DNA from 2 places in the Streptomyces pluripotens genome. Region 1 is predicted to be linked to the other one. Evidence: riboswitches for the same ligand, from Rfam matches in the RefSeq annotation. Region 1 holds a riboswitch; the other holds the start of a gene.

What was found. Region 1 has a riboswitch for cobalamin ahead of nicT (Nickel transporter NicT). Riboswitches for the same ligand answer to the same signal wherever they lie in the genome.
Region 2: linked by a shared signal. The riboswitch ahead of LK06_RS06230 (cobalamin biosynthesis protein) and the one ahead of nicT (Nickel transporter NicT) in region 1 are both predicted to bind cobalamin.

What each region holds. Positions count from the first base shown of each region.
Region 1 is NZ_CP021080.1:3,106,767-3,122,573, reverse strand. Features, by position in the region: gene LK06_RS13950 (ABC transporter ATP-binding protein) at 1-731, shown strand, start outside; gene LK06_RS13945 (ABC transporter permease) at 728-1,939, shown strand; gene LK06_RS13940 (hypothetical protein) at 1,995-2,753, shown strand; gene LK06_RS13935 (response regulator transcription factor) at 2,851-3,594, shown strand; gene LK06_RS13930 (HAMP domain-containing sensor histidine kinase) at 3,617-5,158, shown strand; gene LK06_RS13925 (ArsR/SmtB family transcription factor) at 5,417-5,773, opposite strand; cobalamin riboswitch at 5,855-6,043, shown strand; gene nicT (Nickel transporter NicT) at 6,071-7,192, shown strand; gene LK06_RS13915 (glycosyltransferase family 2 protein) at 7,410-8,267, shown strand; gene LK06_RS13910 (AfsR/SARP family transcriptional regulator) at 8,718-11,984, shown strand; gene LK06_RS13905 (bifunctional 3'-5' exonuclease/DNA polymerase) at 12,005-13,720, opposite strand; gene LK06_RS13900 (Clp protease N-terminal domain-containing protein) at 13,803-14,573, opposite strand; gene LK06_RS13895 (DUF2786 domain-containing protein) at 14,791-15,807, shown strand, end outside.
Region 2 is NZ_CP021080.1:1,399,844-1,415,650, forward strand. Features, by position in the region: gene LK06_RS06175 (hypothetical protein) at 1-10, shown strand, start outside; gene LK06_RS06180 (enoyl-CoA hydratase/isomerase family protein) at 70-873, opposite strand; gene LK06_RS06185 (helix-turn-helix domain-containing protein) at 991-1,212, opposite strand; gene LK06_RS06190 (ABC-F family ATP-binding cassette domain-containing protein) at 1,548-3,146, opposite strand; gene LK06_RS06195 (VOC family protein) at 3,637-4,050, shown strand; gene LK06_RS06200 (hypothetical protein) at 4,069-5,487, opposite strand; gene LK06_RS06205 (alpha/beta hydrolase) at 5,658-6,785, opposite strand; gene LK06_RS06210 (class II aldolase/adducin family protein) at 7,068-7,796, opposite strand; gene LK06_RS06215 (lysozyme) at 7,989-8,759, shown strand; gene LK06_RS06220 (inorganic phosphate transporter) at 8,888-10,147, shown strand; gene LK06_RS06225 (hypothetical protein) at 10,179-10,406, shown strand; cobalamin riboswitch at 10,628-10,768, shown strand; gene LK06_RS06230 (cobalamin biosynthesis protein) at 10,869-11,813, shown strand; gene LK06_RS06235 (cobyric acid synthase) at 11,810-13,318, shown strand; gene cobN (cobaltochelatase subunit CobN) at 13,315-15,807, shown strand, end outside.

The DNA of each region.
Region 1 (15,807 bases):
CCACCCTGATGAACATCCTGGGCTGCCTGGACGAGCCGACTTCGGGCCGCTACCTGCTGGACGGCATCGACGTCGGCGGCCTGGACGAGCACCAGCTCTCCCTGGTCCGCAACCGCAAGATCGGTTTCGTCTTCCAGTCGTTCAACCTGGTGCCGCGCACTCCCGCGCTCGCCCAGGTCGAACTCCCCCTCACCTATGCCGGGGTGAGGTCCGCCGAGCGGCGGCGCCGCGCGCTCGCCGCGCTCGCCCTGGTCGGCCTCGCGGACCGGGTCGGGCACCGGCCCAACGAACTCTCGGGCGGCCAGCAGCAGCGTGTGGCGGTTGCCCGCGCGCTGGTCACCGCGCCCGCGATGCTGCTCGCCGACGAGCCGACCGGAAACCTGGACAGCCGCAGCACGGAGGAGGTGCTCGCCATCATCGACCGGTTGAACGCCTCCGGCCGCACCGTCGTCCTGATCACGCACGAGGACGAGGTGGCCCGGCACGCCAAGCGGGTGCTGCGACTGGTGGACGGACGGATCGTGGAGGACGTACGGCAAGCGCCGGTCGAGGGGCCACCGCCGGCACTCCGCGATCCCGCGATCTTCGCGGTGCACTCCCAGCGTTCCCCGCACTCCTCGGATTCCCCGCACTCCTCGGACTCCGCGCACTCCTCGGACTCCGCGCACTCCCTGGCTGACGGGACCTCCGGTGCTGGCTCCGCGATCGCCCCGGGAGGTGCCGGCCGGTGAACGTCATCGAGACCCTACGGTTCGCCTTCGGCGGGCTCGCCGCGAACAAGGTCCGTTCGGGCCTGACGATGCTGGGCGTACTCATCGGTGTGGCTGCCGTCATCATCCTGCTCGCGGTCGGCAACGGCTCTTCGCAGGCGGTGAGGGACTCCATCGAGAAGCTGGGCACCAACGCGCTGACCGTTTCCTCCGGGGCCGGCTTCGGCGCCAGGTCCACGGCGACGGTCACCAAGCCGCTGACCGTGGACGATGCCCGGGCGCTCGCCGACCCGGCCTCGGCCCCCGATATCGAGTCGGTCGCGCCCGAGGTCAGCACCTCGCAGACCGCGTTGTACCAGGGCACCTCGCACACCGTGGGCCAGGTCGTGGGCACCTATCCCGCGTACTTCAAGGCGTCCAACAGCAAGGTGGCGAAAGGCGACTACTTCAGCGCCGATGACGTGCTCAACTCCCGCAAGGTGGCGGTGATCGGCTCGACGACCGCCACCGACCTGTTCGGCACGGTCAGCCCGGTGGGCAAGAAGATCGTGTTGGGCGGCACCCCGTTCACCGTGGTCGGGGTGCTGGAGACCAAGGGCGGCACCGGCTTCCAGGACCCGGACGACACGGTGATCGCACCGCTGCCCACCGTGCAGAACGCGTTCACCGGCTTCGGGCCGATCAGCCAGATCCTGGTCGAAGCGAAGACCGCGGACGCCACCACGCCCGCGCAGAACGAGATCACCACCGTGTTGATGGCCCAGCACGGCATCAAGGACGCCTCGGCGCTGGACTTCCGGGTCAGTAGCCAGGCGTCACTGCTGGATACCCAGACGTCCACCCGCCAGACCTTCACGGTGCTGCTCGGTGCGGTGGCCGCGATCTCGCTGCTGGTCGGCGGGATCGGGATCACCAACATCATGTTGGTGACGGTGACCGAGCGGACCCGGGAGATCGGCATCCGCAAGGCGATCGGCGCACCCAAGGGCCTCATCCTGGGGCAGTTCCTCGCCGAGTCGACCCTGCTGTCGGTGGTCGGCGGCGGGCTCGGCGTGGTCGGCGGGCTGATCGGCTCGCACTTCACCATCGTCGGCATCAAGCCGGTGATCATCCCAGAGTCGGTGGGCGGAGCCTTCGCCATCGCCGTCGCCATCGGGCTGTTCTTCGGCAGCTACCCGGCCAACCGTGCGGCGAGCCTGCGTCCCATCGAGGCACTGCGGCACGAGTGACACCACGTCAGAGCTTGAGTGAGCTTGAGTGAGCTGGAGAGAGGGAGTACCGGAGATGGCGCGACGCCGCACCGAACTGGTCAAGGCGGACGACGCCCGCACGGAACTGCTGCCGCTGGTACCCGCGCCGTCGGGGACGGAGGCCGCATCGGACGCATCTGAGGTCGAGGCGGTGCAGGGGCCAGGCGGCGCCACCGCCGAGCCGCCCGAGGACGTCCTGGCCGAGCCGCCGGACGCGCGGGACATCTCGGCGGAGCTGGCGGCGCCACCGCGGCGCAGGTTGCCGTGGCTGACGCTGGTGCTGGCGGCCGGAGCGGTGGCGGCGGGTGCCTTCACCGGCGGGGTGCTGGTGGAGAAGGGCCACCTGCAGAACCCGCCGGGTGCGGCGTCGGGCCGCGGGTTCACCTTCTCGGGCGGCACGGGATCACGGGCGGGTGCCGGGGCGAGCGCGCGTGCCGGCGGCGGTCGTACCTTCGGCCAAGGCGCAGGGGGCACCGGTGCTTCGAACGGTGCCGGGGCCGGCTCCGGCGTGACGTTCGGCACCGTCAAGCTCGTCGACGGCAAGACGATCTACGTCACCGACGCCCAGGGCGACATCGTCAAGGTCACGACCGGCGGGTCCACGAAGGTCACCGAGTCCAAGGAAGGCAAGATCGGTGACCTCCAGCCCGGGCAGACGGTGACGATCAGGGGCAGCCAGAACGCCGACGGAGACATCGCGGCGACGACGGTGACGGAGGGCGGGCCGGGCGGCGGCTTCGGGGGGTTCGGCAGATCCAACGGCGGGACCGGCAGTCGTTCCGGCGGGAACTGATCCCGGCCGGAGCCTGCCGGGGTCCGGCATTCGGGTCCGGAACCGGGCTCACAGCCGCAGAGCGTAGGGTGCACGGCATTTGCCCCAGGAGGAGTCCATGGACACGCCCGAGGCCAGTCTGCTGGTGGTCGACGACGAACCCAACATCCGGGAACTGCTGTCGGCGTCCCTGCGTTTCGCCGGGTTCAGAGTCGTCTCCGCGGCGACCGGAGCGGACGCGTTGACGGCGGTCGCCCAGGAGCGCCCCGACCTTGTCGTCCTGGACGTGATGCTGCCCGACATGGACGGCTTCGCGGTGGCGAAACGGCTGTGGGAGGACTCGGGGCCGCACTCCTCCCGGACGGCGGGCGGTGCGACCGACCGGCTGCCAGTGCTCTTCCTCACCGCGAAGGACGGCGTCGAGGACAAGATCAGTGGGCTGACGGCCGGCGGCGACGACTACGTCATCAAGCCGTTCAGCCTGGAGGAACTGATTGCGCGGATCCGGGCGATCCTGCGGCGCACCGGGGCACCCACCGACGACGGACGGCTGGTGGCGGGCGACCTGGAACTCGACCCGGTCGGACACCAGGTCATCCGGGCCGGGCGGCCGGTGTCGTTGTCCCCCACCGAGTTCAAACTGCTCGCGTATCTGATGGCCAACGCCGACCGGGTGGTCTCCAAGCCGCAGATCCTGGACCACGTGTGGGCGTACGACTTCGGCGGTGACCTCAGCATCGTCGAGTCGTACATCTCCTACGTACGGCGGAAGGTGGACTCGGGGGTGGACGGGGCCGCGAAGCTCATCCACACGGTGCGCGGCGTCGGTTACGTGCTGCGGCGCCCGCCGACACAGGGCTGAGGGCGCGGTGAACCCGCGTGCCTTGACCACCCGGGCGCGGGGCCTGCGGTTGTCGGCGGTGTCCCTGCGGTCGCGGTTGATGCTGCTCTCCTTGGCCCTGGTTCTGCTCGGGCTGACCGTCAGTGACATGGTGGTGCTCGGTTCGGTCCGCGGCCAGTTGGTCACACGGGTGGACCGGCAGCTGGAGCGCTATGGGCAGTCGCTCGCCGCGCGCCTGGGCACGGACGGCGTGCCGGAGCCACGCTTCGTCCATTCGAACAGGCACGGGTCATGGCTGCCGAGCCAGTTCGTGGTCGCCTTCGTGGCGGCGGACGGCCGGGTCTCCGAGCAGTTCCGCCTTCCCGTCGCCGCCGGTGATCCCCGCCCGGTGTGGCCCCGGATGGATGCGGCCTCCCTGCAGGCCCACCTCGGCAAGCCCTTCGACGTCGCCAGCGACCACGGTGGCAGCTGGCGGGTCCTCATCGTGCCGGTCGCGGCCTCCGCCGTGACCACGGACGGCACCTCTGCCACCGACTCCTCCCCTTCGGCGAACGTGGCCGCGCCGCTGCCCGTCGGCGTGGTGGTCTCCGCCTCCCTGGATGAGGTGGACTCCACCACCGATCACCTGAGCACCGCCTTCCTCCTGATCGGTGGTGTGGTGGCGGCCCTGCTCGGACTGGCCGCCTGGTTCGCGGTACGAGCCGGTCTGCGCCCGCTGCGGCTGATCGAGGCGACGGCCACCGAGATAGCCGCGGGCCGCCCGCTGTCCCACCGGATGCCCGAGGCTTCGCCGCGCACCGAGGCCGGGCGGCTGTCCTCGGCACTGAACGTGATGCTCGCCCAGATCGAGTCGGCCTTCGCGGCCCGCGCGGAGTCCGAGGAGCAGATGCGGCGGTTCGTCGCGGACGCCAGCCACGAGCTGCGGACCCCGCTCGCCGGGATCCGCGGCTTTGCCGAGCTCTACCTGATGGGCGCACTCGTCGACGAGGAGGACGTCAAACGCACGATGGCCCGTATCGAGAGCGAGGCCGTACGCCTCGGCGGCCTCGTCGAGGATCTGCTGACCCTGGTACGGATGGGCGAGCAGCGCTCGGTCCAACCCGCCCCGATGGACCTGCGTACCCTTGCGGTGGATGCCCTGCACGACATCACTGCCCTGGACCCCGGACGCCCGGTCACCCTCACCGGCCCAGGCGACCTGGGCACCCCGCCCGGCCCCGCCCCCGTCCTTGGTGACGAGGCCCGGCTGCGCCAAGTGGTCGCCAACCTCGTCGGTAACGCCGTCGCCCACACTCCACCCGGCACCCCGGTCCGCATCGGCGTCGGCACCCTTGACGGTCACGGCGTCCTCGAAGTCGCCGACCGCGGCCCCGGTCTCACCCCCGAGCAGGCCGCTCGTGTCTTCGAACGGTTCTACCGCGTCGACCCCGCCCGCACCCGCACCACCCCCACTGACGGCGCCGGCCTCGGCCTGTCCATAGTCCACGCCCTCGTCACCGCCCACGCGGGCCACGTCGACCTGGAGAGCACCCCCGGTCAAGGCACCCTCTTCCGCGTCCGCCTCCCCTCGGCGAAACAACACTGAGGCCCGACGGGGCAGCGCCCCCTGCCGAGGTCTTCAGACGGGGGACGCTGGCCAGCGCACGGTCCCGTCATGAGGGCATCGCGACCTTGTGTGCGGGGGCAGGACGTGACGTGAGGCCCCTGGCCCGGAGCCGTCACCCTGCAGGGACGACCCCTTCGCGAGGCCGCTCAGATCACTCCATCGGCGTGCGGTGATACCGGTGCGCCGGTCGGGAGGCTGCTCATCACGGTTCCTGCTGTCCGTATGCCCGGGTGTGCCTCAGTCGGATCCCACGCAGTGCTCCAGCAGCCCGGAGATCGATCCGTCGACCAGGCGGTAGCGCACGATCCGCCCGTCCTTCAGGCCCTCGACGATGCCCGCGGTGCGCAGCAGACGCAGGGCCTGGGAAACGGTGGTGTCCCTCATCCCGGTGGCGACCGCGAGGTCGGACACGGAGATCGGGCCGGCCCGGTGGAGGGCGAGCAGCAAGGACAGACGTCCGGGGTCGGAGAGCAGGGAGAAGCGGTCCGCCCAGGCGCGTACGCGCTCGGGCTCGCCGATGGCGGCGATGGCGTCACAGACCCGGTGACCGTCGATGGTGCGCTGCCCGGCACGTTCCGCGGGGACGAGATGCATGGAGCCATCATCGCAGCCTCCCCTCGCGTTCCCGCTATACCTGCTCAACTGTGCAGCCTTGCAGTCACTACCCACTGCCTTCTAGGGTGAACGGGCCGTGGTGTTCGGGAAGACCGGTGCCGGCCCTTCAAGGGCTCAGTCCGGAGCGGCCCTCGCCACTGTGATCGGGAAGTTCCCGCCCCACACACGCCACTGGCCACACAGCCGGGAAGGCAGGGGCGGGCGCGTCGACCCGTCAGCCAGGAGACCGGCCACGGCATCACGAAGCTGATCCACGAGGTGCTGGAGCGTGAACGTATGACCGTGTCCGAAGGCGTGTCCGAAACGACCGCCGCCCCGTCCACCCCCCACTCCTTCCGCTGGCGCCGCGAGGACACCGTCCGGACAGCCGGTCTGCTGGCCATGATCGTCGCACTGCACGTGGTGGCGTTCGGGATCCTGTTCCTGCTCGTGATTCCGCATCACTACGAGGTCGGTACAAAGGCGTTCGGCATCGGCCTGGGCGTGACGGCGTACACGCTCGGCATGCGGCACGCCTTCGACGTGGACCACATAGCGGCGATCGACAACACCACCCGCAAGCTGATGGCCGACGGCAAGCGGCCGGTTTCGGTGGGGTTCTGGTTCGCGCTGGGGCACTCCAGCGTGGTCGTCGTCATGGCCGTGCTGGTCGCCGGTGGCGCGAAGCTCGCCGGCACCCTGATGAACGACGATTCCCGGACCCATCAGGTCCTCGGCGCCGTCGGCACCACGGTCTCCGGTTCCTTCCTGTACCTCATCGCGGCCCTCAACCTCGTCGCGCTGTTCGGCATCCTGCGCGTCTTCCGGGCCATGCGCGCCGGGCACTACGACGAGACGGAGCTGGAGGCCCACCTCGACTCGCGCGGCTTCATGAACCGCATCCTGGGCCGGCTCACCAGGTCCGTCCGGCGCCCGGGGCAGATGTTCCCGCTCGGTTTCGTCTTCGGTATCGGCTTCGACACCTCCACCGAGGTCCTGCTGCTCGCCCTGGCCGGGAACGGTGCCGCCGCCGGGCTCCCCTGGTACGCGGTGCTGTGCCTTCCGCTGTTGTTCGCGGCGGGCATGAGCCTGTTCGACACCCTTGACGGCACGTTCATGAACTTCGCCTACCAGTGGGCTTTCTCCAACCCGGTGCGGAAGGTGTTCTACAACCTCACCATCACCGGCCTGTCCATCGCAGTGGCCTTCTTCGTGGGCACGATCGAGTTGGTCGGCGTCCTGCACGACAAACTCGGCCTACGTGATGACGTCACCGGCTGGATCGCGGGCCTGGACCTGGACAACGTCGGCTATGTCATCGTCGGCCTGTTCGTGGTCGTCTGGGCCGCGGCCATCACCTACTGGCGCCTGGCCAGGGTCGAGGAGCGCTGGAGCGTTCGCACGGCCGACCCCCGCTGACGGTCCCACCGCATGGTGAACGAACCGACAAACCCGGAGGACATCGGAGTAAGACGAGTTCAAGAGGTCGCCAAGTGAATCGCTGTCAGGTGAACCTGCACCCGTGAGGCAACATCTTGGTGAACGGCGGGCGCCGGGCGGTCGGGACGCGGTGCCGCCGCCGGCCGGATGGGTGAGGAACGTGGTGGAGCTGAGGATCGCCGTCGCCGTGGTGACCATGGGGAACCGGCCGGCAGAGGTCGACGCCCTGCTGGAGTCCGTGGCGAAGCAGGATCTCGCCCCCGCCCGCATCGTGATCGTGGGCAACGGCTGTCGGCTGCCGGAGTTCACCAGCCGTCTCTCCCTGCCCGGCGAGGTCACCACCATCGAAGTCGAGGAGAACCTCGGCTGCCCCGGCGGCCGGAACACCGCGCTTGCGCGGCTGCGGGAGTACGGGGACGTCGATGTCGTCGTGGAACTGGACGACGACGGGCTGCTCGTCGACGCCGACGTACTGCGGCGCGTACGAGACCTTTACGCCGCCGAGCCCCGCCTGGGCATCGTCGGCTTCCGCATCGCCGACGAGCGGGGCGAGACCCAGCAGCGGCACGTTCCCCGGGTGGGCAGGTCGGACCCGATGCGCGGGGGATACGTCGCCGGCTTCCTCGGCGGCGGGCACGCACTGCGGATGGCGATGCTGGCCGAGACCGGGGACTGGCCGGCCCGGTTCTTCTTCGCGCACGAGGAGACCGACCTCGCCTGGCGGGCCGTCGACGCCGGCTGGAAGATCCGCTACACCCCCGAACTACTGCTCCAGCACCCCAAGACCTCGCCGGCGCGGCACGCCATCTACTACCGCGTCAACGCCCGGAACCGTGTCTGGCTCGTCCGGCGCCGGCTGCCGCTGCCGCTCGTCCCCGTGCACCTGGGCGTGTGGGTGCTGCTCACCCTCGCCCGCACCCGCTCCGTGGCCGGGCTGAAGGCGTGGTTCGGCGGGTTCGCGGAAGGGCTGCGGGAGCCGGCCGGGGAACGACGGCCCATGCGCTGGCGAACGGTGTGGCGGCTTACCCGGCTCGGGCGTCCGCCGGTGATCTGAGTCCGGCCTGCGAGGCCGGGAACCGAGCACGGGGAGGAACGTGGAGGGCACGGGTCGTGGAAGGGGGCAGGACGGGGCCCCGGTCGTTCACCTCCGCCGACCGGGGCCCCGTACGTCCCCGGAGCCGGCCTGCGGCGACACTCCCCCGAGCTACGCGATAGACGCGCGCGCCGTCGAACCGGCTCCGATGAAATGATCAGATCAGAATGCGCCAACAGATCGCTAACATGTGGCCAACGGTTCGGCGGACGTCAAGGGCCGGTTGGCCGGAATTCGTTCCGTGGGAGCGGAAGAGGGCCTCAGGCAGGCGGGTCCAGGACCGGGTCGACCGAACGAAGGTGGCGGGAAGCCGTTGTGGATGGGGCGGAAATCCGCCAGTGGGCGGCAGGTGCACATCTGCCGCGGAACTCGGCCGATCCCAGCCGGGCGGGAAGGCAGTGGAGCGGCGAGATGCGGCGGCGCGGGCTGCGGTTCGGACTGCTGGGGCCACCGGTCCTCTACGGCCGACCGCCGTACACACTCTCCCGAGACACCCTGGACGGCCCCCTGACGCAGGCCGCCGGCAGCGCCTTTGGCGCTGATTGCGGACCGGCCGTCGCCGAGGTCCCCGACGCCGAGGTCCGTGCGGTCGGCAGCCCCAAAGTGCGCGCTCTGCTGGCCGCGTTGCTACTGGAGCCTGGCCGGGTCGTGTCGATCGAGTCGCTAAAGGACGTCCTGTGGGGCGGGGCGCCGCCTGCCTCCGCGCAGGCTTCCCTGTACAACCACGTCGCCCGGCTGCGTCGGCTCCTGGACGATCCCGAGCGGCTCAGGGCCGTAGCGCCGGGTTATCTGCTGCGTGTCGACCACGGTGAGTTGGACGTGCACGTGTTCGATGCGCGGGTCGCCGAGGCACGTGCGGCGCACGCCCGGCGGGACTGGCAGGGTGTCGTGCATGCCTGCCTGGGCGCACGCGCACTCTGGCGCGGCACCCCGTTCAGCGGGCTGTCCGCGGAACTCGGCGGCGTCGCCCTGGTGCAGCGCCTGGAGGAGGCGCGGCTGCTCCTACTGGAGTGGCGTTACGACGCCGAACTCGCCCTGGGCGGTGGCAGGGCCACCGCGCTCGTTCCCGAGCTGGCTGCTCTGGTCGCCGATCATCCGCTGCGCGAGGCGTACCACCGTCAGCTGATGCTCGCCCTGCACCGCACCGGCCGTCCGGCCGAGGCCCTGGCCGTCCATCGTGACCTGCGTGCCCGCTTGGTGGGTGAGCTGGGCATCGAGCCCGGCCCGCCGGTCCGGGAGGCGCATGCCGAGGTACTGCGGGGGAGCGGCGAGGGACGACGGCAGCAACGGGGGGAACAGCATCTTGGTCCGCGGCGGTCTGCCGAAACCGCCGACCGGCCGAACGAAGCCGACGGGAACGGTGGGCCGGAAGCCGGTGAGGGCGTCCGCGCGGTGCCCGCCTCCCGTCCCACCGCACGGCGGACCCCGCGCCCGGCCCAGCTCCCGGCTGCGCCGGCCCACTTCACCGGCCGCGCCGAGGTATGCCGCGCACTGTCCCGGTCCCTGGCCGGGCAGTCCACCCCGGCATCGGCCGTCGCCGTGGTCAGCGGCATGGCCGGTGTCGGCAAGAGTGCACTGGCGCTGCACGTCGCCCACATGCTGCGGGAACGGTTCACCGACGGTCAGATCTACGTCAACCTGCACGGCGCCACCCCCGGAATGACCCCGCTCACCGCCGCGCAGGCACTCGCTTCCCTACTGCGGGACCTCGGTGTCGAGCCCCGCAGTATTCCCGAACGCCCGGATGCCGCAGCCAGGTTGCTCCGCTCGCTCCTCGCCCCGGCCCGCATGCTGCTGGTGCTGGACGATGCTGCGGGCGCGGCCCAGGTGCGGCCCCTGCTACCGGCCGGACCCGGCTGCGCGGTGATCGTCACCAGCCGTTCGCCGCTCACCGCCCTCGACGGCGCCCGGCGTTTCCCCCTCACCCCGCTGTCCGCCCAGGACAGTGCGGACCTGCTCCGTGCCGTGAGCGGTCGCGAGGGGCTGGACGCCGGCCACGCCCTGGTCGAGCTGACCGGGCGGCTGCCACTGGCACTGCGCGTCGTCGCCGCCCGGTTGGCCGCCCGCCGCGCACTGACCCCGGAGGTTCTGGCCGGTCAACTGGCGGTCAGTGGTGAACGGTTGCACCACCTGGAGTACGACGATCTCAGTGTCCGGCGCTCCCTCGCCGTGGCCCATGACGCACTCGCCGCCGCCGATCGCGAGGCCGACCGGGACGCAGCCCTCGCGCTGGGCCGTATCGGCGCGCTCGACCTTCCGACCTACGGTGCCCCGCTGATCGCCCGCCTCACCGGCACCGATGAGCGCCGCGCCGAAGCAGCTCTGGACCGTCTGGTCGACGTCGCCCTGTTGGAGGAGACGGCGTACGGCCGCTACGCCCCGCACGACCTGGTCCGCGACTTCGCCCGCGAACTGACGGTCGCGGGTACGGATTTTACGACCGCTGGGCTCCGCCCCCTTCCGCCCCGGACGCCGACCCCCGCCCCGCCCCAGACACCGGCTCACGGCACCAGCACCGCGCCCGTCCCGGTCCCGGCCTCCGCGTCCGCGCCGGATCTGGTCGCCCTCCGCTGGTACGCCGCCGTCGCCGAGCGGGTGCTCAACGCGATCGTGGAACCGGGGTTCGACCAGGACGACCGGCGTCGGCCGATCTTCGCCCAGCCCCCCGAGCATGCCGAGGATGTGGCCGCCGTGCCGGCCTTCGCGTCGGTGGAGGAAGCCTGCGCCTGGGGTGAGGTGGAGTTGGAGAACGTCGTCGCCCTGGTCGCCCGGAACGTCGACGCGGCCGACCCACACCGAGCCGCCCACCTCTCCGCGCTGGTGCGGCTGCTCTTCCCCTATGTCCAGCGCAGCGGACGCGTCGCCGAGATGAAGGTGTTGGGGCGGGCCGCGGTCCGTGTTGCGCGGCGGCTCGGTGACGCGGCGGCGGAGGCGTACGCGCTCGGTGACCTCGCGGGCCTGAACTTCCTGACCGGCCGGCAGAACGACGCCCTGGCCCTTACCGACCAGGCCCTGCAGATCTGGCGGCGGCTCGGTACGGCCTCCAGGATCCGACGCTGTCTGAACAATCGAGGGCTGCTGCTGGAGGGGCTCGGCCGGTTCGCGGAGTCGGAGGAGGCGCTGCGGCAGAGTCTCGCGTACTCGCGGCAGTTGAACGATTCCTTCGCGGAGGCCGTCACCCACAGCCATCTCGGCAACCTCTACGAGCACACCGATCCTCGCGCCGCCATCGAGCACCACCGGCGCTCCCTGGCGATCGGGGACGCGCTCGACGCGGTCATCGTGCAGCACTCGGCGCACTGCAACATCGGCTACGCCCATCTCACCCTCGGTGAACCAGCCGCCGCCGCCCGGCACTTCGAGGAGAGCCGGCGCATCCTCGGCACCCATGGTGACTGGCACGGCGAGTCCCAGACCAGGCTCGGTCTCGTCCGGGCCCTGCGACAGCTGGGGGAGAGCGAGCGGGCGGGCCGTGAGTGCGCGGAGCTGCAGCGTCGGGCCGATGCCCGTGCCGACCCTTACATGGGCGGCCTGGCCCGGCACCAGTACGGACTGCTGCTGCACGAGCAGGGGCGGCGGGCGGAGGCGTACCACGCCTGGAGGGCGGCGCTGGAGGCGCTGGACGGTACGGACGAGCGAGCGGTGCTGGTGGAGCTGCGTGAGCTGCTCGCGGGCTGACCCTGGCCTCGCGGAGCCGCCTACTTGGCGTCGGCGTAACACTCCACCACCGCCGTGCTGAACGGGAACCGCACCGGTGTTTCCCCGAAGGTCAGCCGGCCGGCGAGGTCGGCGCACTCGCGGATGGCCCGGACGACGGCGTCGGCCTCCTCGGCAGGGCAGTGCACGATCACCTCGTCGTGCTGGAAGAAGACGAGCTCGGCCTTGAGGCCCGCGCAGGCCTGGCGCAGCGCGGCGAGCAGCAGCAGGGCCCAGTCGGCAGCACTGCCCTGTACGACGAAGTTCCGGGCGAAGCGTCCGCGTGCACGGGAGTCGCTGGAGGCGTAGCCAGGTGTCCAGCCGGGCCGGCCGTCCGAGGACGCGTCGGCCGTCACCTCAGCGCCGACCGCGCCGAGGGGGATGCCCGCTTCCTCCGCCGCCGCCTCCGCGTCGGAGCCGGCGGCCGGCGGGCAGGTCCGGCCCAGCCAGGTGCGCACCAGTCGGCCCTCTTCGCCCGCGCGTGCCGCCTCGTCGACGTAGGCGACGGCCTTCGGGAACCGGCGGCGCAGCGCGGCGAGGTTCTTCAGACCGTCACCGGAGGTCTGGCCGTAGACCGCGCCGAGTACGGCGAGCTTGGCCTGCTCACGGTCGCCGGAGAAGGCGCGGTCGGACACGGACTGGTAGAGGTCGCTCTCCCGGCCGGCCACCTCCATCAGACCGGGGTCGCGGGAGATCGCCGCCAGCACCCGCGGTTCCATCTGGTCCGCGTCGGCCACCACGAGTCGCCAGCCGGGGTCGGCGATCACGGCCCGGCGGAGCACCTTGGGGATCTGCAGGGCGCCCCCGCCGTTCGTCACCCAGCGGCCGGTGACCGTGCCACCGGCGAGGAACTCGGGGCGGAAGCGGCCGTCGCGCACCCAGTCCTGTAGCCAGGACCAGCCGTGCGCCACCCAGATGCGGTACAGCTTCTTGTACTGCAGCAGGGGCTCGACGGCGGGGTGGCCGACGGATTGGATCTCCCAGCGGCGGGTGGACTTCACCTTGATCCCGGCCTGTGCGAAGGCCTTGACCACGTCCGCGGGCAGGTCAGGCCGCACCCGGCGGCCGAAGGCTGCCGACACCTCGTCCGTCAGTTCGGCGAGGCGACGCGGCTCGCCCCCGCCCGGGTACCGCTCGCCGAGCAGATCGTGCAGCAGGCTGCGGTGGACCGCGCCGCTCCAGGGCAGGCCCGCGTGATTCATTTCGGCGGCCACCAGCGTCCCCGCCGACTGGGCGGCGGTCAGCAGCTGCATCCGGCCGGGGCGGTCGGTCTGCTCGTGCCGGCGCTGCTGGTCGCCGTAGACGGCGAGGAGGTCTTCGAGGGGCAGGCGGACGCCAGTGGTTTCGAACAGGGAGGACTGCGCGCCCGGCCCGGCGGTGCGCTGGGGCGGGTCGGGCGGTACGGGGCCGCCGCGGAGGCGGGCCAGGGCGGCGGCGGCCGAGCGTGGCTCGCCGTACCGACCCTCATGGCCGAGCAGAAGTGTTTCGGCGTCCTCGATGTCGTAGCACCGCTCCACTCGCACCCCCGTAGCGAGCAGGCGCGGGTAGACCTCGACGGTCGACCGCCACACCCAGCGTGTTGCCTCCGGGCGGCTCCGCACCGCCCCGGCGAGATCGCTCTCCCGCCGCACCGGCCCGGCGGGCAGCCCGTCCGGGCCGAGGGGTGCGACGTCCACGCCGCCGTCCTCGGCCGGTGCGAGCGCCCACCGGTCGGTCATGACCGCGAGTGTGGCAGGAGGGTCTGACAAGGGGTCCGCCGGCGACGTCGGCAACGGGCTGGCAACCCTTGGGCCTGCGGTTTCATCCTTCGGGGCGGGCGGGGCCCGCCGTTGTGGTGTCGACTGCCGCCTTCTGCTGCTCCAGCAGCGCCGCCAGTACGTTGCCGACGTACTCCTCGGTGGCCGCCTTGGTGATGCCGAGGCCGTTGAGCACCCCGTGGCCGTTCTCCTGCTCCAGCAGCGCCAGCAGGATGTGCTCGGTGCCGATGTAGTCGTGGCCGAGGCGCAGGGCCTCGCGGAACGTGAGTTCCAGGACCTTCTTGGCCTCGGGGCCGTACGGGATCAACTCGGGCACCTCGTCCGCGGCGGGCGGGAGCGCGGCGGACGCAGCCTGCCGCACCGAGTCCAGCGGGACGCCCTGGGCGGTGACGGCCGCCGCGGCGAGGCCCCCCGGCTCGGTGAGCAGCCCGAGGACGAGGTGTTCGGGACGGCCCTCGGGATTGTGGGCGGCTACCGCCTCGTGGTGCGCGGCCATGACCGCGTTCCGGGCCCGGGGGGTGTAGCGGCTGAAGCCCTGGGCGGGGTCGAGGCCGGCGGACTCCTTGGGCACGAACCGCTTCTGTGCCGCTTGCCGGGTCACGCCCATGCTCTTGCCGATCTCGGTCCAGGACGCCCCCGAGCGGCGGGCCTGGTCGACGAAGTGACCGATGAGGTGGTCGGCCACATCCCCTAGGTGGTCGGCCGCGAGCACCGCGTCCTGGAGCTGTGCGAGGGGTTCGGAGTGAACCTTCTTGATGGCCCCGATGAGGTCGTCGAGGCGCACGGATGCTGTGACGTTCGGATTGGTCGCCATGTGTCAACCGTAGGTTGCCCCCTCACGCCCGTCAACCAATGGTTGACAGGCGTGAGGGGGCGACGCTCCCTGCTCCGCTCCGAGGCCCTGGCCCTGGCCCTGGAATGCGCCTCCGGTGGCTGAGCGGCGTGGGCGTCCACTCCGGGGCCGGCCGCGGTGCGGCCCGCGCCGGAGCGTCGGTCGTCCACAGGTTGTGGACGGCCGAGGGAGGTCGTCGGTGGGCCGTGGCACGATCGACGATGTGACCAGCACTGCCAGTACCGTCGAGCGGGCCTTCCGCGCCGCCCTCTACGACGACACCGACACCGGCCTCGACACCGGCGCGTCCCTGCTCGCCACCGATCGTGCGGCGGACGCCGAAGTCACGCGGCGGGGCGAGGAGTTCGTGACCGCGGCCTGGCAGCGCGGCTGGCAGCCCGCTGATGTCATACGGCTGGTGCGGCGCGAGCTGGCCGAGAAGCACGTCCGCCTGGCTGTCGCGCTGATCCGGGCGCAGGCCGGGCGGGACCGCCCGCGTGGGCGCCGCTGGGCCGCCCAGCTGGAGTCCCTTCCGCAAGAACCCGCCCGCGAGGTCGACCGCTTCTCGCATGCCACCACCGTCCTGGAGCTGTACCGCCTGTTGCTGAGGCTTCCCGCCCTGGAACCCCTTGAGGAGGAGATGCGCGGTACCCCCGGTCCGGCCGCCTCCCGCATGCTCACCCGCATCCGCGCGCTGCTGGCCAAGGCGGAGGCGACCGGGTACCCCGAGGAGGCGGAGGCGCTCAGCGCGAAGGCGCAGGAACTCATCGCACGACACAGCGTCGACGAGGCACTGCTCGCCGCCCAAGCACCCGTCCCGGATGCGCCCCGTGCCTGTCGGATCGGGGTCGAGTCGCCGTACGAACAGCCCAAGGCGGTCCTGCTGGACGCCGTGGCCACCGCCAACCACTGCCGTGCGGTGTGGAACGAACCGCTGGGTTTCTCCACGGTCGTCGGCTTCGAGGCGGATCTGGAGGCGGTGGAACTGCTCTACGTCTCACTGCTGGTGCAGGCCATGCATGCACTGACCAAGGCGGAGGCCGTCCAGAGAGCAGGCGGGCGCAGACGGACGAAGACCTTCCGGCAGTCGTTTCTCGCCGCCTACGCCCACCGGGTCGGCGACAGGCTTGCGGCCGTCACCGAGACCCAGGTCACCCGGGATCTGCTGCCCGTGCTGGCCACGCGCGCCATGGCCGTTACCGACCGGGTGGAACGC
Region 2 (15,807 bases), 1.7 Mb from region 1:
GGTGGGCTGACCGCGATGCCGTGTCGGCGTTGGGACTGCCGGCGGCCAACCGGACGGTTCGGGGCGCGGTTACTCGCCGATGCCCGCCAGGTCGCGCAGGCGGCGGGCCTGCGCGGCGCGCTCGGCAGCGCGCTGCTCGTCGTAGGTACGGTCGGTGGCACCCCGCAACAACGCCTTGGTCTCCACCACCGCGTCCCGTGGCGCGGCGAGCAGCGCCGCTGCCAGGTCCCGCGCCGCGCCGTCGAGTTCCCCAGCGGGCACCGCGAGATTGGCCAGCCCGCAGCTCACCGCCTCCTCGGCGCCGACGAACCGCCCGGTCGCGCAGATCTCAAGTGCGCGGGCGTATCCGACGAGACCGGTGAGCGGGTGCGTGCCGGTCAGGTCGGGGACCAGACCGAGGCTGGTCTCGCGCATGGCGAACTGCACGTCGTCCGCGACGACCCTGAGGTCGCAGGCGAGTGCGAGTTGGAACCCTGCTCCGATGGCATGGCCCTGGACAGCGGCGATGGACACGATGTCGCTGCGCCGCCACCAGGTGAACGCCTCCTGGTATTCGGCGATGGTCGCGTCGAGCTCGGCGTCGTCACGACGTGCGAGATCGATGAAGGTCGGCTCGCCCGGGATTCCCTCCGGGGTGAACATCTGCCGGTTCAGCCCGGCGGAGAAGGACGCACCCTCGCCGCGCAGCACCACAACGCGGACGGAGCCGGGTAGCAGCTGCCCAACTTCGGCAAGCGCCCGCCACAGGGCGGGGCTCTGGGCGTTGCGCTTGGCCGGATTGGTCAGCGTCACCGTGGCGAGTGCGTCGTCGACGGTGAGCCGTACGCCGTCCTTGTCGAGTGCGGGAGCGAGGTCCTGGTCGGGCGAAGCCATGGGGCGCCTCCGATGGGTGCGGTCAGCAGAGCAAAGCTAAGTGACTGCACAGTAACCACCCGGTCGATCAGCGCGCCGACCGGGTGGCCACCATCGAAGCCGATGGGCCGCCCGGAGTCAGGACGATGCGGCCTTCTTACCCCTGGTCGCTCCGCCACGCCCACGGAGCGTGACGCCCGACTCGCTGAGCATCCGGTGTACGAAGCCATACGAGCGGCCGGTCTCCTCGGCCAGCGCCCGAATGCTCGCACCGGAGTCGTACTTCTTCTTCAGGTCTGCCGCGAGCTTGTCGCGCGCGGCGCCGGTCACCCGGCTGCCCTTCTTCAGAGTCTCGGCCACCCGTGCCTCCTCATGGGAAGTGCGCTCTGGTCTCCTCATGATCACCCCTCCAGGGCGTGATGGCCACCCATTCGGCAAGGTCGGTGAGACATCGTTGTGACGACCGGGGCACATCCCCACAAGCGGAACGAGCAATTCCAGCGGGTCGTGTCGCCGAGGCCGAGCGAGTGGATTCACAAAGTGCCAGGTCAGGGATGTGAGACGTCCGATCCCCCGGCTGCCGGGGGATCGGACGGAAAATCCGTGTACGACACACCTCGATACGAGGAGATCTCACACAGATGATGGATCACGGATCGGCCGAATGATCCATACTCAGTGGATCGGCCCTTCGATCACGCCAGGGCGACGAGATCCGCGTAGTCGGAGCCCCACAGGTCCTCCACGCCGTCCGGCAACAAGATGATCCGCTCCGGCTGGAGCGCCTCGACGGCACCCTCGTCGTGCGTGACGAGGACCACCGCACCCTTGTAGGTGCGCAGGGCTCCGAGGATCTCTTCGCGGCTCGCCGGGTCAAGGTTGTTGGTCGGCTCGTCCAACAGGAGCACGTTCGCGGAAGAGACCACCAGGGTCGCGAGGGCCAGGCGGGTCTTCTCGCCACCGGAGAGGACACCGGCGGGCTTGTCGACGTCGTCGCCGGAGAAGAGGAACGAGCCCAGCACCTTGCGGACCTCGACCATGTCCATGTCGGGGGCGGCGGAGCGCATGTTCTGAAGAACCGTGCGGTCGGCGTCCAGGGTCTCGTGCTCCTGCGCGTAGTAGCCGAGCTTGAGGCCGTGTCCGGGGACGACCCGGCCGGTGTCCGGCTCCTCCGCGCCCGCGAGCAGGCGCAGCAGAGTGGTCTTGCCGGCACCGTTGAGGCCGAGGATGACGACCCGGGACCCCTTGTCGATGGCCAGGTCGACGTCGGTGAAGATCTCCAGCGAGCCGTACGACTTGGACAGGCCCTCGGCCATCAGCGGGGTCCGGCCGCAGGACGCCGGCTCCGGGAAGCGGAGCTTGGCAACCTTGTCGGACTGCCGGACTTCGTCCAGGCCGGCGAGCAGCCTCTCCGCGCGGCGGGCCATGTTCTGCGCGGCGACCGTCTTGGTGGCCTTGGCACGCATCTTGTCGGCCTGTGCGTTGAGCGCGGCGGCCTTCTTCTCGGCGTTGGCACGCTCGCGCTTGCGCCGCTTCTCGTCGGCCTCGCGCTGCTGCTGGTACAGCTTCCAGCCCATGTTGTAGACGTCGATCACGGAGCGGTTCGCGTCCAGGTAGAACACCTTGTTGACGACCGTCTCGACCAGGTCGACGTCGTGCGAGATGACGATGAAGCCGCCGCGGTAGGTCTTCAGGTAGTCGCGCAGCCAGATGATCGAGTCCGCGTCGAGGTGGTTGGTCGGCTCGTCCAGCAACAGGGTGTCCGCGTCCGAGAACAGGATGCGGGCCAGCTCGATGCGGCGACGCTGGCCACCCGAGAGGGTGTGCAGCGGCTGGCCGAGCACCCGGTCGGGCAGGTTGAGCGCGGCGGCGATGGTGGCGGCCTCGGCCTCGGCGGCGTAGCCGCCCTTGGTGAGGAACTCCGTCTCCTGACGCTCGTACTGCTTGAGCGCCTTCTCCCGGGTGGCGCCCTTGCCGTTCGCGATGCGCTCCTCGTTCTCGCGCATCTTGCGGATCAGCACGTCGAGGCCACGCGCGGAGAGAACGCGGTCACGGGCGAGGACGTCCAGGTCGCCGGTGCGTGGATCCTGCGGGAGGTAACCGACCTCGCCGGAGCGGGTGATGGTGCCACCGGCCGGGATGCCCTCACCGGCCAGGCACTTGGTGAGGGTGGTCTTCCCAGCGCCGTTGCGGCCGACGAGACCGATGCGGTCGCCCTTGGCGACACGGAAGGTGGCGCTCTCGATGAGGACGCGCGCACCGGCGCGCAGCTCGATACCAGAGGCGGAGATCACGGACATACTCCTGGGCGTAACGGGATTGGCGGGTGGGCGGCGGCTGAGGACGTTCCCGCCGTCTAATGCGCGAGGAGAATGGCCATGGGCCAAGTCTAACGGGGCCGTGCAAGCGGTTTTCACGCCCGCTTCCGCCGTCATTTCGCATGCCTTCGTGCTTGGCGTTCGTGCCTGCACAGGCCCAGGTCAGCAGGTTCGGACCGCACGTCGGTGGACCACCGCCGGGGTGCGGTCGGTCCGGGGTGATCGGGCCCAGGACGTCCAGAGCAGCGAGCTGCTCGGCCAGGGCGGTCCCCGCGCACGGATCGACGCAGCAGCGACAGCGACAGCGACGATGATTCCGCCGGTCCGGCGGCCCCGGCGGACCGGCGACATGGAGCAGTGCGACACGTGCCGCCGAGGCGTTGATGCTCCTCTTGCGGTCAGTGCCGGCTGCAAGACTCGGAAGCGACGGATCCCACGCGCGAAGACACATGAAGGAGCGATCGGCATGGCGGGCACCGGCGGTGGACGGCCGAGCATCTACCCCTCACTGCTCTACACGGACGCGAAGGCGGCGATCAGCCAGCTCACGGAGGCCCTCGGCTTCACCGAGCTCTCGGTGTACGAGACCGAGGACGGCAAGGTGATGCACGCCGAACTGGTTCAGGGAAACGGCGCGGTGATGCTCGGCTCCAAGGGCCGCGGTGGCCGCTTCGACACGGTGATGAAGGACGCGGGGCCCGCCGCGGTGTACATCGTCGTGGACGACGTGGACGCTCACCACCAGCGGGCCGTGGAGCACGGGGTGGAGATCCTCATGCCCCCGACGGACCAGGACTACGGCTCGCGGGACTACATGGCCCGGGACGCCGAGGGCAATATCTGGAGCTTCGGCACGTACGTTCCGGAGATCGGCACCTGAACCGGCTCCTCCCGGCCCCTATCCTCCGGTGTGCACCTGGAAGGCGGCCCGGCGCACGGCCTTGGCGAGGGCCGGGTCGGGGTGGGCGGCTGCGAGGGCGACCAGAACCTGCACGGTGCGCGGATGGCCGACGGCGCGGACCTCGTCGAGTAGTTGGGGGACCGTGGGCTGCACCGCGGCCTCCAGGTGCCGCACCAGCATCGGCGCCTCGCCGTGGTCGGCGACGGCCGCGGCGGTGTCGACCCACAGCCAGGTGGCCTCCTCCCGGGTGAGGACCTCATGGGCGTCCTCAGGGTCGGCGCCGTCATGCTCGGCGAGCCACAGCAAGGCGTACGGCCGCAGGACGGACTCGTCCACCACGGCCCGCACATCGGGCTCGGCAGGGGCGCCGACCACCCGCAGGGCCTCGAAGGCCAGGCCCCGCAGCAGGGCGTCGTCGCCCCGGGCGGCGCCGATCAGCTCACCGACGGCACTGCCGACGGGGCGGGCGGCAAGCCAGGCACGGTACTCGGCACGGGCCGCGTTGGGGCGAAGGTGGGCACAGCCGCGGAGCATGTCCTCGGCGGACTGCTCGATGTTTCCGGCAGGGCTCTGCGCGGCCACGCAGATCTGCTCCAGCTTGACCCACACCGCCCAGTTGCCCAGCGCGGTGAGCGTGGCCTGACCGTCGCCGTAGGTGAGGGCGCCGACGGAGGCGAGGGCCCGCAGCGCCCAGTCGAGCAAGGGCGCGAGCGGGGTGTCCGGGGCGGTGACCTCGTTCGTCGCCCCCGGCGAGCCCGCGGACTGTTCGGTGCCGGGCTCATAGGGAACCTCGCAGCGCTTGGTGCGCAACTCGGTGACCCGCTGCTGGAGCAGGTCGAGAAGCTGCGCAACCGGAACGGGTCCGGCGGACAGCTGGAGGAACGAGAGCACCTGGGGCATGGCCGAGACGACTTCGGCGACGGCGGCCGGCTCCTGTCCCTCGGGTTCCGGGCAGGCGAGCGACCAGGCGTCGAAGAGGGCGACCCAGCCACGCAGCACGGCACTGTCGTCGCGGTCCCAGGCGCGCAGCCGCCAGCCGGGGCGTGCGCTGTCGCCATGTACCTCGACAAGTCCGGCGAGGCGGGCCGTGTCCCAGTCGGCGCGGACCTGGGCGGCGATCAGCCCGAGGTCGGTGGCGGCGCGTTCGGCGGTCGCGTCGGAGAGGGTGGCCTTGCCGTCGGTGGTGGCCCCCTCCCGGCCGGGGCCGAGGGCGGCGTCGGCCCAGCGGGCGACACGGACGGCGCCGGCCAGGCCGGTGCGCGCCATTCCGGCCAGTTCTGCTGCGGCGGGGGTACCCGCGGGCGGCCGGGGTGCGGGGCGGTGCGGGTGCCGCTGGTTCACGGCTCTGGGGGCGGCGGCCAGGGGTCGGGGTCGGACGAGTCGAAGCCTGGAGTCGCGCGGGATACGGGACGTCACGGGTGCAGTCTTCCGGTTGACGGTCCGAAAACCCAAACGGAATGTCACGGGGGGCAACGGGGCTGGCCAACGCACCGGGTCCGGATGGGGGCGAGTAGCTGTGATCAGGCCAGCAGTACAGCGCTAAACGGAACTGGTGGGCGAGGCTGGGACGGGGAGCCGGGCGGTCCTCACAGCAGCGGGGTCAGGAAACGGCGCAGACGCTCTTCGTAGGCCTTCGGGTCCGCATTCCACATCGCCGCGTGCGGGGCGCCCCGGACGGTGTGCAGGGTGACGGCATCGGCCCGCTGCCGCGCCAGGCGGCGGGAGAACTCCCACGGGGCCACCTGGTCGTCCGGACCGTGCATGATCAAGGTGGGCGCGGCGAGCCGGCCCGGGGCGGCCGTACCGGGCGCCCGGTCGGTGCGCAGTCCGGCCCGACCCTGCGCTGCCCGCACCGCAAGCGGAAGCAGTGGTTGCGGGGTGTGGCGGGCCCGTGCAAGGGCCCGCAGCGTGGACTCCCAGCTCAGCACCGGTGAGTCGAGGACCAGCCCGGCGACGCGCTCGCGCACCGCCGAGTGCTCGGCGGTGCGCAGCGCCATGGTCGCGCCGGTGGACCAGCCGAGGAGAACCACCTGGCGTGCGCCGTAGCGGACGGCGTAGCGAATCGCCGCGTCCACATCCCGCCATTCGGTCTCGCCGAGGTGGTTGAGGCCGTCCGGCGAGCGTGGGGCGCCGAGGTCACCGCGGTAGGCGAGCGCGAGGACCGGCAGGCGGCGGTCGTGCAGGAATCCCATCAGGTTCATGGCGTGCTCGCGGGTGGTGCCCAGCCCGTGCACGGCGATCACCCAGATGTCCCGGTGGCCGGGCAGGAACCAGGCGGGCAGGGAGCCGAGTTCGCCCGGCACATTGATGTCGGCGTGGTCCAGACCGAGGGCGGTACCCGGGTTGCCGACGTAGACGTTCGGAGTGAGCCACACCGCGTCACCGGGGGTCAAGGTGCCGTGGGTGACGCGTTCCAGGCGCCGTACCACGGTGTCGGCCGAGTGCTGGGCCGCTTCCAGCACGGGCCCTACGACCGCGTGGGAGCCGTCACCGGCGAGTCCGTAGGTGCCACGGCGCAGGGCGGCCAGATCGCGGGTGAGCGTGATCCGGCCGGCGGCCGTGCCGTGCACGGTGAGGCGGGGTTCGGTGGGCAGTGGACGGCCCGCCGGTGCCTTCAGTGCGGCGTCACTGGCGAGCCGCCCGGCGGCCACGGAAGCCGCACCGGAGGCCAGTACCGCGGTGACCACGGCGGCGGTCGCTCTGACTGTGCGCACGGGTCCAGTGTCGTGGGGGTTCACGTCACCGGCCAGCGGAAGGACGAGGCAGGGTGACGGCCGCGGTGGCGCGGCGCGGCCCGGCACCGCCGACGGCGTGCGCGGGGAGCCGGGCCGTGGGTGGGGCGATCGGGACGAGCTGATCAGCGGGACGGAAGCGGGGATCGGGGTTGACCGGAGGAACCGGGGACCAGCAGATCCGGAAGGGTCAGGAAGGACCAGATCGGGCGGGATCAGGGGAAGAGCGAGGTGAGGAACGCAGAGCCCGCCCGACGACGGACGTCACCTCTGCTGGCCGTATCCCTTCAGGCGTTCTCCCACCTCGGTCAGTTGTGCCCTTGTCAGCAGGGAAGGTGTCAGGCCCGGCAGGGAGGACGCCGTCAGCCACAGACGGCACATCCACTCCAGTTGGGCAGTGCGGTCGTAGGCCTGGTCGAGGGTGGCGCCGTAGGTGATGGCGCCGTGGTTCTGCAACAGACAGCCGGAGCGGCCGTCGAGGGCGCGGAGCATGTTTCCGGCCAGCTCGTCCGTGCCGTACGGGGCGTAAGGAGCGACCCGGACCGGTCCACCGAGGGCAGCGGCCATGTAGTGGACGAGCGGCAGTTCGGGCACGAGCGTGGAGACCGCGGTCGCGTGCACGGCGTGGGTGTGGACGACCGCGTGGGCGTCGGTGGTGCGGTAGATGGCGAGGTGCATGGGCAGTTCGCTGGTCGGCACCAGACTGCCGAGCACCTGGCGCCCGGCGAGGTCGACTCCGGTGATGTCGTCCGGGGTGAGCCGGTCGTAGGGGACGCCCGACGGGGTGACCAGCACGAGGTCGCCGACGCGGGCGGAGACGTTGCCGGAGGTGCCGACCACCAGCCCGTCGGCGACGGTCCGGCGCGCCGTCTCGACCAGCGCAGCCCAGACGTGTGCTGTTTCCCGTGTCGTTTCCCCCGCTGTTTCCCGCGCCGTCCTGGTCATTCCGCCGCCTGCCGCTTCCGCAGCCGGGTCCCGTCGTTGTTCAGCCATGCCGGGATCCTGCCAGCCGGGTCGGCGCCGGGTGATCCGACCAGGTGACTCGGGCTGGAAGCCGTACCCCCGTACGAGTGGAAACCGCAGTGAATCACCAGAAAATGCCACTGATCCGATCATCATGAGGTCTCCGATGATCCCTCCTGCCCGCTCGGCGACCCTTCGCCCGCCACCTCGGGGAGACGACGCATGGCCCGTGTACGCACCCCCCTCCGCCGCCGCGCCGGTGCCCTCACGGCGGCCACGGCAGCACTCGCCCTCGCAGCTCCCGCAGCCGCGGCGGCCGGGCCACCGGAAGTGGCAGCACGACTGCCCCGGGGGCACGACGTGTCGTCCCACCAGAAGCGCGTCGACTGGCCCGCGGCGTGGTCGAAGGGCGCACGGTTCGTCTACGTCAAGGCGACCGAGTCCACGGGTTACCGCAATCCCTACTTCTCCCGCCAGTACGCCGGAGCGAGCAAGGCCGGCCTGTTCCGCGGTGCGTACCACTTCGCCCGGCCGGACCGGTCCTCCGGCGCTCGGCAGGCGGCGTACTTCGTGCGGCACGGCGGCGACTGGCACGCGGACGGACGGACGCTGCCGCCCGCGCTGGACATCGAGTACAACCCCTACAACCCGAAGCGGAGGTGCTACGGACTGAGCAAGGCGCGCATGGTCCGCTGGATCCGGTCCTTCAGCGACGAGATGAAGCGGCGCACCGGCCGCCGGCCGGTGATCTACACGACGACCCAGTGGTGGAAGCTCTGCACCGGCAACAGCCGCGCCTTCTCCTCCTCCCACGCCCTGTGGATCGCCCGACACGGGACCCCGCGGCCCGGGGCGCTACCAGGCGGCTGGCGGTACTGGACGTTCTGGCAGTACGGAAGCCAGGGCAAACTGCCGGGTGACGAGAATCTCTTCAACGGGTCGCCAACCCAGCTGCGGACCTTCGCGCGAGGTCAAAGGCCAAGGGGCGCCTGAGTCGACGGCTGAGAAGCGGAACCCCAACCCCCACCGCGGACACCCTGCAGCCCGCCCCAGTTCACCTTCCGTTCACCCAGGTTACCTACGTTCGTCCAGCCAATGACCTCGAACGATTGCCTGGGTAAATGGAAAGCTTCTCGCTGATCCTCGCGATTGTGGTGGTAACCGCACTCGCGTTTGATTTCACGAACGGTTTCCACGACACCGCCAACGCGATGGCCACCACCATCTCCACAGGCGCCATGAAGCCCAAGATCGCGGTCGCGATGTCCGCCGTCCTCAACCTCGTGGGCGCCTTCCTCTCCGTGGAGGTCGCGAACACGATCTCCAAGGGTCTCGTCGACGAGACCGGCATACGTCCTGAGGTCATCTTCGCCGCGCTGGTCGGCGCGATCCTCTGGAACCTGGTGACCTGGCTGGTGGGCCTGCCCTCAAGTTCCTCGCACGCCCTGATGGGCGGCCTGATCGGCGCAGCCGTCGCCTCCGCCGGCTTCGGCGCCGTACACGGTGGCGTCCTGGTCACCAAGGTGCTGCTCCCCGCGGTCGCCGCACCGGTCGTGGCAGGTGTCGCGGCCATGTTGGCCACCCGTTTCTCCTACGGCATCGGCAGCAAGGCCGAGACCGAGGGCGAAGCCACCCGCAAGGGTTACCGCGCCGGCCAGATCGCCTCCGCCGGCCTGGTCTCGCTCGCCCACGGCACCAACGACGCCCAGAAGACGATGGGCATCATCACCCTCGCGCTGATCGCCGGCGGTGCCATCGCCCCCGGCTCCAACCCTCCCACCTGGGTGATCCTCTCCGCGGGCCTGGCCATCGCGCTCGGCACCTACATCGGCGGCTGGCGCATCATCCGCACCATGGGCAAGGGGCTGACCGACCTGGAGCCGCGCCAGGGCTTCGCCGCCCAGACCAGTGCCGCGACCGCCATCCTGGCCTCCTCCCACCTGGGTTTCTCGCTCTCCACCACCCACGTCGTCTCCGGCTCGGTGATGGGTGCGGGCCTGGGCCGCAAGGGCGGAGTGGTCCGCTGGTCGACCGCGACCCGCATGACCGTCGCCTGGGTGCTCACCCTCCCGGCCGCCGCACTGGTCGGCGCGGGTGCCGAATCCATCACGGACCTGGGCAACTGGGGCACTGCCGCCGTCGCCGTCTTCCTGGTCGCCGCGAGCACCGCGATCTGGAAGATCTCCCGCCGCGAGGTCGTCAACCACACCAACGTCGTGGAGGACGACAGCGAGCCGGCCGGCGTGGTGACCACCGCCATCGCCGCCGTGACCCCGCCTCCGGCCGGCCCGGTCACCGAGGACCTGACGGCCACGATCGCGGCCCCGGTCGCCGAATCGACCTCCGCCGCTCCGGCGACCCCGCCGACCGCAGCGGTCTGACCCCGAGCACCTGGTTCAACAAGGAAGCATCATGAAGATCGACTGGGCAGCCATCGGCTCCGTCTTCGGCGTCAGCCTCGTGGTCACCGTGGGACTGGTGGCCCTGTTCACCCTCGGCATCGCGGGCCTGTCGCGGCGTGAGAAGGCCGTAGCCCAGGGCGGTTCCGCCGCCCTGGCCATCACCGGCGCCTACGCCTGCTTCGCAGCCTGCGCGGCGGCGGTGGCGTACGGCATCTACCTGATCGTGGGCAAGGGCTGACCCACCGGCCTCCCACGGCCAGGCCCGAACGACCACTCCACAGGCTCCCCTCCGGCTCTGCCGCGCAGGGGAGCCTTGTACATCTCTGGCGTGCGTGTCCGGGCCGGCTCGGCTCCGCGTGCCTCGCCGTCCCGCTCGTACCCGCCCCACCACATGCCCCGTCCGCCCCGCGGTGTGGGGATCGGCACACTCTCCCCGTGCAGGTCAACAGCAAGTTGACGGCCCTTCCGGGCGCGTGGTGGACTGCCCAGGCCATGTACGGCGGCAGAAGAGGAAGCCGGTGCGAATCCGGCGCGGTCCCGCCACTGTCACCGGGGAAGAACCCCCGGGAGCCAGGAACTCTCACCGCCGGATCTCGTCGAACCAGGGCGCGGACACCCTGAGTGAGGACACGCATCATGCTCGGCTGCCGATCGAGGACCAGTACCAGGCCCACCCCTGCGCCCACGGCTGGCTGAGCCGATGGGTGCCGATCGCTCCTACGCGTACGGCGCCGCCGCCGGCCTTCTCGGTGACCTGCTCCTCGGCGATCCGCGCCGCGGGCATCCGGTCGCCGTGTTCGGACGGGCCGCCGGAACCGTGGAACGCGTGCTGTGGCACGACCACCGCGGCTGGGGCGCGCTGCACACGGCCGTGTGCGCCGGCGGCGCCGTCGCCCTGGGCGCCGCCGCCGCACGCACCGCACGTCCCTCTCCCACCGCCTCCGCCGCACTGACCGCCGCCGCCACCTGGGCCGTCGTCGGCGGCACTTCACTGGTCCGGGAAGCCCGCGCGATCGAACGTGCCCTGGAGGTCGGGGACATCGAGGCGGCCAGGGCGCGGCTGCCCCATCTGTGCGGACGGGACCCGCAGGCACTGGACGCCGACGGGATCGCCCGCGCCGTGGTCGAGTCGGTCGCCGAGAACACCTCCGACGCGGTGGTGGGCGCCCTGTTGTGGGGAGCCGTGGCGGGAGTGCCGGGGCTCCTCGGGTTCCGGGCGGTCAACACCCTCGACGCCATGGTCGGTCACCGATCCGCCCGCTACCGGCGCTACGGCTGGGCCTCGGCCCGCCTCGACGACCTCGCCGGCTGGCCCGGAGCCCGCCTGACGGCGGTCCTCGCCGCACTCGCCGGGCCCGATCCCCAGGGTGCCCTACGGGCCTGGCGGGCGGACGCGGCCCGGCATCCGAGCCCCAACGCGGGACCGGTGGAGGCTTCCTTCGCGGGCGCCCTCGGCGTACGGCTCGGCGGCACCCTCTCCTACGGCGGCCGGGTCGAACACCGCCCCGTACTCAACGGCGTCGCCGGACGTGCGGTGCGGGTCACCGACATCGACCGGGCCGTACGGCTCTCCCGCCGCGTCGGCCTGCTCGCGCTCGGCGCCACCGTCGCCGTGCGCCTCCTCGTGAAGGGACGTGGGAAGTGAACGGTGGTCTGCTGGTCGCCGGCACCACCTCCGATGCCGGAAAGAGCGTCGTGACGGCAGGCATCTGCCGGTGGCTGGTGCGTCAGGGTGTGAAGGTGGCGCCCTTCAAGGCGCAGAACATGTCCCTCAACTCCTTCGTCACGCGGGAGGGCGCGGAGATCGGGCGGGCCCAGGCCATGCAGGCCCAGGCGTGCCGGATCGAGCCGACGGCACTGATGAATCCGGTGCTGCTCAAACCGGGCGGTGAGCAGAGCAGCCAGGTGGTGCTGCTGGGCAGGCCGGTGGGCGAGCTGAGTGCACGCGGCTACCACGGGGGGCGGCAACAGCGGCTGCTCGGCACGGTGCTGGACTGCCTGGCCGAGTTGCGGGGCACGTATGACGCGGTGATCTGTGAGGGGGCCGGTTCGCCCGCGGAGATCAATCTGCGGCGCACCGACATCGTGAACATGGGGATCGCGCGGAACGCACGGCTCCCCGTGCTCGTCGTCGGCGACATCGACCGTGGGGGCGTGTTCGCCTCCTTCTTCGGCACGCTCGCCCTGCTCTCCCCCGAGGACCAGGAACTGGTCGCCGGGTTCCTGGTGAACAAGTTCCGGGGGGACGTCTCACTGCTGGAGCCGGGGCTGGAGATGCTGCACGGGCTCACCGGACGGCGCACCTACGGCGTGCTGCCCTTCCGGCACGGCCTCGGCATCGACGAGGAGGACGGGCTCAGGGTCTCGCTGCGCGGCAGCGTGCGGGAGTCCGCGGTGGCTCCCCCGGTCGGTGCGGACGTGCTGCGGGTCGCCGTCTGCGCGATCCCGCTGATGTCCAACTTCACGGACGTGGACGCGCTCGCCGCCGAACCGGGTGTCGTGGTGCGGTTCGTGGACCGGCCCGAGGAACTGGCGGACGCCGATCTGGTGGTGGTCCCGGGAACGCGCGGGACCGTGCGGGCCCTGGAGTGGCTGCGGGAGCGGGGACTCGCACAGGCACTCGTCAGGAGAGCCGCGGAAGAACGTCCCGTCCTCGGCATCTGCGGTGGCTTCCAGATCCTCGGCGAACACATCGCGGACGAGGTCGAATCACGCGCCGGAGACGTCTCGGGGCTCGGCATCCTGCCCGTCCGCGTCCGGTTCGCCCGCGAGAAGACCCTCGCCCGGCCGGCCGGAGAAGCCCTCGGTGAGCCGGTCCAGGGGTACGAGATCCACCACGGTGTCGCGGACGTCCACGGTGGGCAGGCCTTCCTGGACGGTTGCCGGGTCGGCCGGACCTGGGGCACCCACTGGCACGGTTCACTGGAGTCGGACGGCTTCCGGCGGGCCTTTCTGCGCGAGGTGGCCGCCGCCGCGGGCCGCCGCTTCGTTCCCGCCCCCGACACCTCGTTCGCCGCGCTGCGCGAGGAGCAGCTGGACCGGCTCGGCGACCTGATCGAACAGCACGCGGACACGGACGCGCTCTGGCGGCTCATCGAGTCGGGCGCGCCACAAGGACTGCCCTTCATTCCACCGGGAGCGCCCGCATGAGCACAGTGTTGTTGTTGTCGACCGCCGACACGGACCTACTGGCGGCACGAGCCTCCGGCGCCGACTACCGGATCGGCAACCCCACGCGCGTGGACATCGCGCACGACCTTCCGGGACTGCTGCACGGCGCGGACCTCGCCGTCGTACGCCTGTTGGGCGGCAAGCGCGCCTGGGAGGAGGGGCTGGCCGTACTCGGGGCCTCCGGGGTGCCGACCGTGCTGCTGGGTGGCGAGACCGTGCCGGACGCGGAGTTGATGGCCGACTCGTCGGTACCGGCGGGTGTCGTGGCGGAGGCGCTGAAGTACCTGGTCGAGGGCGGGCCGGCGAACCTGTTGGAGCTGTCCCGGTTCCTGTCGGACACCGTGCTGCTGACCGGTGAGGGGTTCGAAGCGCCGAGGAAGATGCCGGAGTACGGCGTGCACGGCTCGTACCGGCTCCAGCAGGGCCGTCCCACCGTCGGCGTGCTCTTCTACCGGGCGCACGAGCTGAGCGGCAACACGGCCTTCGTGGACACCCTGTGCGGGGCGATCGAGGCACAGGGCGCCAACGCTCTCCCCGTGTACTGCGGTTCGCTGCGCGGCGCGGACGCCGGACTCTACGAACTCCTGGGTCGCGCCGACGCGCTGGTCGCCACGGTCCTCGCCGCCGGCGGCACGCACGCCTCACAGGCCTCGGCCGGCGGTGACGAGGAGTCCTGGGACATCGGGGCGCTGGCGCACCTCGATGTCCCGGTGCTACAGGGACTGTGCCTCACCTCTTCGCGGGCCGTCTGGCAGGAGTCGGACGCTGCCCTCTCCCCGATGGACGCGGCGATGCAGGTCGCGATCCCGGAGTTCGACGGCCGGCTCATCACCGTCCCGTTCTCCTTCAAGGAGCATGCGGAGGAGAACGGCACCGAAGTGCCGGTGTACGTGGCCGACCCGGAACGGGCCGCCCGGGTGGCCGGGATCGCCGTACGGCACGCCCGGCTGAAACACAAGCCGAACGCCGAGAAGAAGATCGCCCTGGTCTTCACCGCGTACCCGACCAAACACTCCCGGGTCGGCAACGCGGTCGGTCTGGACACGCCCGCGTCCGCGGTCCTGGTGCTGGACGCGCTCCGGGACGCCGGCTACACGCTCACCGATTACCCCTCCGGCGGCGACGAGTTGATCCACCGGCTGATCCAGGCCGGCGGTCACGACGTCGAGTGGTTGACGGAGGAGCAACTGGCCGCCGCGCCCGCACGGGTGCCGCTCGCCGACTACCGGCAGTGGTTCGGCGAACTGGACCCGGAACTGCGGGACGCCATGCGGGAGGCCTGGGGAGAGCCGCCGGGCAACCTCTACGTGGACGGCGACGACATCGTCCTGGCGTCGCTGCGGTTCGGGAACGTCGTAGTCATGATCCAGCCGCCGCGCGGCTTCGGCGAGAACCCGATCGCGATCTACCATGATCCGGACATGCCGCCTTCCCACCACTACATGGCGGCCTACCGCTGGCTGGACAACAGCTTCGGCGCGGACGCGATCGTGCACATGGGCAAGCACGGCACGATGGAGTGGCTGCCGGGCAAGGGCCTGGGCCTGAGCGCCGGTTGTGCCCCGGACGCGGTTCTCGGCGACCTGCCGCTGGTCTACCCGTTCATCGTCAACGACCCCGGCGAGGGCACGCAGGCCAAGCGGCGCGGGCACGCCACGGTGGTCGACCACCTGGTCCCGCCGATGGCGCGCGCGGACACCTACGGTGACCTGGCCCGGCTGGAGCAGTTGCTGGACGAGTACGCGCTCGTCTCCGACCTGGACCCGGCGAAGGCCCCGGCCGTCCGCGCCCAGATCTGGACCCTGGTCAAGGCGGCCGAACTGCACCACGACCTGCACGTGGACGAGCAGCCGGAGGACGGCGAGTTCGACGAGTTCGTCATGCACATCGACGGCTATCTGTGCGAGATCAAGGACGTGCAGATCCGCGACGGCCTGCACATCCTCGGCGAAGGCCCGGTCGGTGAACCGCGTGTGAACCTGGTGCTCGCCGTGCTGCGCGCCTCCCAGGTGTGGGGTGGGCAGGCGAACGCGCTGCCAGGGCTGCGAGCCTCACTGGCTGCTCATTTCGGTCTGGACGAGAAGGAGCTGCTGGCAGAGCCGGGCACTTCGGTGAAGCTGCCGGCGGAGCTGACGGACCTGGTGGAGGGGCCGGCACGGACCGCGTCCGATGCGATCGACCTGCTGGAGCAGCTGTGCCGGCGCATCGCGGAAGGGATGGAGGAGGCGGCCTGGGACCGTACGGTCGTCGATGCCGTCCTGTGTGACGTGCTCGACCACGGGTTCCCGGACGCGGTGGCGGTGCTGGAGTTCGCGTGCACGGAGGTCGTGCCCCGGCTGGCGCGCACGACGGACGAGACCGGACACATCCTGCGGGCGCTCAACGGGGGTTACGTCCCGGCAGGTCCCTCGGGCTCCCCCACCCGCGGCCTGGTCAACGTCCTACCGACCGGCCGGAACTTCTACTCG